One region of the Aquabacterium olei genome, then DNA from elsewhere that is predicted to be linked to it. Evidence: predicted binding sites of a transcription regulator. Region 1 holds the regulator's gene; the other holds the start of a gene.
What was found. The regulator FNR, encoded in region 1, switches genes on or off when oxygen is low (the NO sensors DNR and NnrR bind a similar motif). The targets are predictions, from matches to a motif close to TTGATNNNNATCAA.
Positions count from the first base shown of each region.

Region 1 (2,195 bases):
GCCGTGCGCGTGCCGCCCGAAGTGGCCGCCCGGATGGGCACCGGTGCAAACAGCATGACCTTGCTGGTCGAGCAGTTGCGGCACGGTGACCGCCCGCAGGTCGACATCCGCGAGCGAACCACTTTCATGGTCCCGCGCTGAGCGGGCCTTCACGGAGAACCCTCATGTCTGAACAAGCCCTTGCCTCCGAGCAGCCTTCGGCGCCGGTGTCCCAGCCCCCCTGGTGGAAGCTTCCGATCGTGTGGATGGTGATCGGCGGGCCGCTGGCCGTCGTCGTGGCCTCCTTGTTCACGGTCGGCATCGCCGTCAAGAACGTGGATCCGGTGCTGGACACATCCAAAGGCCAGGTGTCTTCCACGAACGAGTTGCCCGCGGTGAAGGCGCGCAACCATGCGGCTGAAGGCAGCACCCAGCCCGCGGAGCGCTGAGTGCGCCCCCGCCTGCGGGTAAATCCCGCAGGCAAGCCCGCCCGACTGGCGGAACATCAGGTCGTGTCCCTATTCCTGTGAGAGGAGTGCCGCATGACACAGCGTAGCTTGCACGCTGCCCAGATCCTCTGGCCCGCGTTCTTGGTCGCCGGGCTGCTGGAGATGCTGGTGTTTGCCTGGGTGGATCCCGGCATGCTGCAGATCGGCAGCTGGTATCCGGATGCCGACACCGTCTACAGCCTGACGTTCCTCGCCTTCTGGGCCTTGATTGCCCTGGCTACGGCGGCGTCGCACTGGCTGATGCGCCATGACGAGGTCGGGGCCAGACGGATCGAGCGGCGCGTTCGGCGGTCTCGCCATGGGCACGCTGCAGCGCGTCCCTGACTTCTGCTGCTTCGCCCCGCCGAAAGTAAAAACCCGCCAGCGGCGGGTTTATTCAAAGGCACATCAGGGATGCGGAATCAGCACCGCACGCTGTTGACCAGTGCGCGCAGGCCTGCTTCGTCGGTGATGCGGATGTCGCGCTGCTTGACCTCAAGCAGGCCTTCGTCCTGAAACTTCGAGAACGTGCGGCTCACGGTTTCGAGCTTGAGGCCCAAGTAGCTGCCAATCTCTTCCCGCGTCATGCGGAGCACCAGCGCCGAGGCTGAAAAACCACGCGCATGCAGGCGCTGCGTCAGGTTGAGCAGGAAGGCGGCCAGCCGCTCTTCGGCGCGCATGCTGCCCAGCAGCAGCATGACGCCGTGGTCACGCACGATTTCGCGGCTCATGATCTTGTGGAACTGGTGCTGCAGATCCGAGAACTCGCGCGACAGGTCTTCCAGCTGCGCATACGGGATCACGCAGACCTGAGAATCTTCCAGCGCAATGGCGTCACAGGCATGGCGGTCGGTGCTGATACCGTCCAGGCCCAGCAACTCGCCGGCCATCTGGAAGCCGGTGACCTGATCGCGCCCATCCTCGGAGGAGATGCGGGTCTTGAAAAAGCCGGTGCGCACCGCATAGACCGATCGGAAGGCATCGCCCGTGTGGAACAACGCGTCGCCCCGCTTGACGGTCTTGCGCGTGGCCACGAGCGAGTCCAGATGGCTCAGCTGCGGCTGGCTGAGCCCCACAGGGAGGCACAGCTCACGCAGATTGCAGCTGGAGCAGGCAACTTTGAATGCTTCGTATTTCATTGCACACGACGAACCGTTGGTGGAGCCCTTGCTCGAAGAGCGGCATGCGTCGGTGTTGCTCTGGTCCAGGACGGGGATGGTGTTATTCAACATGAGGAACCTCAAGGTCTTCCTGATTGTTGCCCGATCCCCGGACTCGAGGTTGAGGCAGATCAACCCGCAGCACTGCCAGTTTGGCACAGACTCCGTATATGAGCGACCAGGCCATGATAACCATTCAACCCGCCCCCATCATCTCGAGCGAGGTGCTGACTCGACTTGACGTGTCCGGACCACGCTACACCTCGTACCCGACGGCCGATCGGTTTGTGGAGGCCTTCGGGCCGACCCAGCACCGCCAGGCGCTCGTCCAGCGCAGCGAAGGGGCGGGGGCCATGGCGGGCGGTGCCGTGCCGCTGTCGCTGTATGTCCACATCCCGTTCTGCGAGTCGGTCTGCTACTACTGCGCCTGCAACAAAGTGATCACGCGCCACCATGGTCGGGCCACCGAGTACCTGGAAGCGCTTCGCTCCGAGGTTCAATTGGTGATCAACCAGATTGGCCGCGGTCAGGCCGTGTCGCAGTTGCACCTGGGTGGCGGCAGCCCCAC
Region 1 covers NZ_CP029210.1:1,460,814-1,463,008, forward strand. The annotation lists gene ccoG (cytochrome c oxidase accessory protein CcoG) at 1-141, shown strand, start outside; gene DEH84_RS06530 (nitrogen fixation protein FixH) at 165-428, shown strand; gene DEH84_RS06535 (hypothetical protein) at 522-812, shown strand; gene fnr (fumarate/nitrate reduction transcriptional regulator Fnr) at 890-1,606, opposite strand; gene hemN (oxygen-independent coproporphyrinogen III oxidase) at 1,813-2,195, shown strand, end outside.

Region 2 (2,195 bases), 1.1 Mb from region 1:
TGCCGTGCATGGCAACGAAACCTGCGGCACGCAGGCCATCGAGGCCTTGCTTCCCGAACTGGACAGCGGCCGTCTGACCATCCAGCGCGGCTGCCTGACGCTGGTGCCCGTGGCCAATCCGCTGGCCTTCGCGCGCGGCACGCGCCAGGGTGACCGCAACCTGAACCGCCGCCTGCGGCCAGAGCCCGAGCCGCGCGAATTCGAAGACCGCGTGGCCAATGTGCTGTGCCCGTTGCTGGCCGCCCACGAGGTCCTGCTCGATCTGCACTCCTTCCACACCCCCGGCGAACCCTTCGCCATGCTGGGCCCCGAAGACAACACCGGTTCGCTCGAGCCCTTCACGTACGCCGCATGCGAGTCGGCGTGGGCGGCGCACCTGGGGCCGCGGCGTTTCGTCGAGGGCTGGCTGGACACCTACGCGGCCGGCGTGGCCGAGCGGCGCGCGCGGGCGGCGCTGGATGGCGCGCTGCCTGCCGTCGTGCAGGATGCGCAGTATGGCGTCGGCACGACCGAGTACATGCGTTCGGTGGGCGGCTACGGGATCACGCTGGAGTGTGGCCTGCACGGCGATCCGCACGGTGCGGCCGTGGGCCTGCATGCGATCCGGCAGACGCTGGCGTGGCTTGGCATGGCCGATCTGCCGCTGGTGCCGCCCGTGGGCGATCCGGACGTGATGCGGCTGGTGCAGGTGACGGACCGACTCCACCCCGATGACCGGCTGGCTGCCCCCTGGCGCGGCTTCGATCCGGTGCGGGCGGGGCAACCGATCGGCTGGCGCCATGATGGCCAGGCCGTGTGTGCGCCGGAAGACGGCTGGGTGGTGTTCCCCAACCCCGAAGCCGAGGTGGGACAGGAGTGGTTCTACTTCGCGCGCCGCAGCCCGCGACGGCTGGGCTGACGCGGCACGTTGTGCTCAGTGGGTGCGGCGGCGTGCCACCATGGCGGCGCTCAGCGTGCGGCATTGCTCGGGCGTGAGGCCGGCAGCGGCCGGATAGACCCAAGCTTCCTCGGCATCCGCATGGGCCGGGTAGCGTTCCGTCAGCGTCAGCACGGCGTCGGGCACCGCATCGCCCGGCGCGGCCTCGCCGGCCTGCACGGCCAGCAGCCAGGGGCGGGTGGCCTGCCACAGCGCACCCAGCTCATCGTGTTCGGCCTGCAGGCGTGCAATGTGTGCCGTCACGTCCGGCTGGCCGAGCGCCCGCAGTGCCGGAAACAGATCCATGTCTTCGTCTTCATGGTGCAGCGGCGCCGCCAGATCGAAGTAGCGCAACACGGAGGTGGCCGCCTCGCGGGCCTCGGCATCGGCACCGTGTTGCCCAACGTGCGCCACCAGCCGTCGCGTCAGGGTCGAGAAGCGCCGCACCTTTTCATGGCAGGCCGTCAGCAGGGCCAGCGGGTCGTCGATCTCGGGGGCAATGGGTTGGAGCAGCGGGCGCATGAGGTCGGGGCGAGGGCGAGTCGCCCGGGGCGGGCGCCGTGCTGCATTGTCCGCCGTGCGCCAGGGGCGTGGGTGTGATGCACCTCAACAACCTGCCTGCAGGCAGGGCGGCGCGGGCGGTCTGCATCTTGCTAAATCCACGCGTTCAGCAGTAGCAGGAGTTTTCTCGCATGAGCCAAGACAGTACCCGCATCGCCCTTGCCGCCCGCATTCATGTGGCCTTGCGCCGCAAGACCGGCCGCGTGACCGACACCGAGTGGCTGGCGCAGGATCCGACCTACGCCACGGAGATCATCCGGATGTGCCGGGCCGAGGGGGATGCGGAGCTGGTGGGGCTGGCCGACAAGCTGGATGCGGCCATGCAGACCTTGCGGCCACGTGTTGTGAGGCCGGTGGCCCCGCCGCCCGTGGCCGTGGTGCCGGCATGGGCAGACAGCAGCATGCAGCTGGAGGCGGAGCGGGAGCGTGAGCGCAAGATCGAGCAGCGCTACGTCGGCCGCCTGCGGTGAAGCAGCGTGGGTGCGGCGAGGGCCACGGTGGCGGCGACCGCGCGCCATGGCCCTGCGCACCTTTGCTGCATCAGATCACGCAAGCGCTATGCCAGCGCTGTGCCGCTGTTCAGAGCTGGTTCTGCACAGAGGCGGTGCCTTCGGCCCGCCCTTTGCGGCGCAGCGCCAGCACCATGCCGAGGCCGACCACCGCCATCAGCACCGTTTCGGGTTCGGGCGCCGGGCTGAGCGTCACGTCGGCCAGCGTG
Region 2 covers NZ_CP029210.1:2,573,547-2,575,741, reverse strand. The annotation lists gene DEH84_RS11550 (M14 family metallopeptidase) at 1-898, shown strand, start outside; gene DEH84_RS11545 (hemerythrin domain-containing protein) at 914-1,438, opposite strand; gene DEH84_RS11540 (hypothetical protein) at 1,609-1,947, shown strand; gene DEH84_RS11535 (hypothetical protein) at 2,057-2,195, opposite strand, start outside.
Region 2: a site for FNR is predicted at 1,513-1,526, ahead of DEH84_RS11545 (hemerythrin domain-containing protein). Genes of this name have one in related genera too.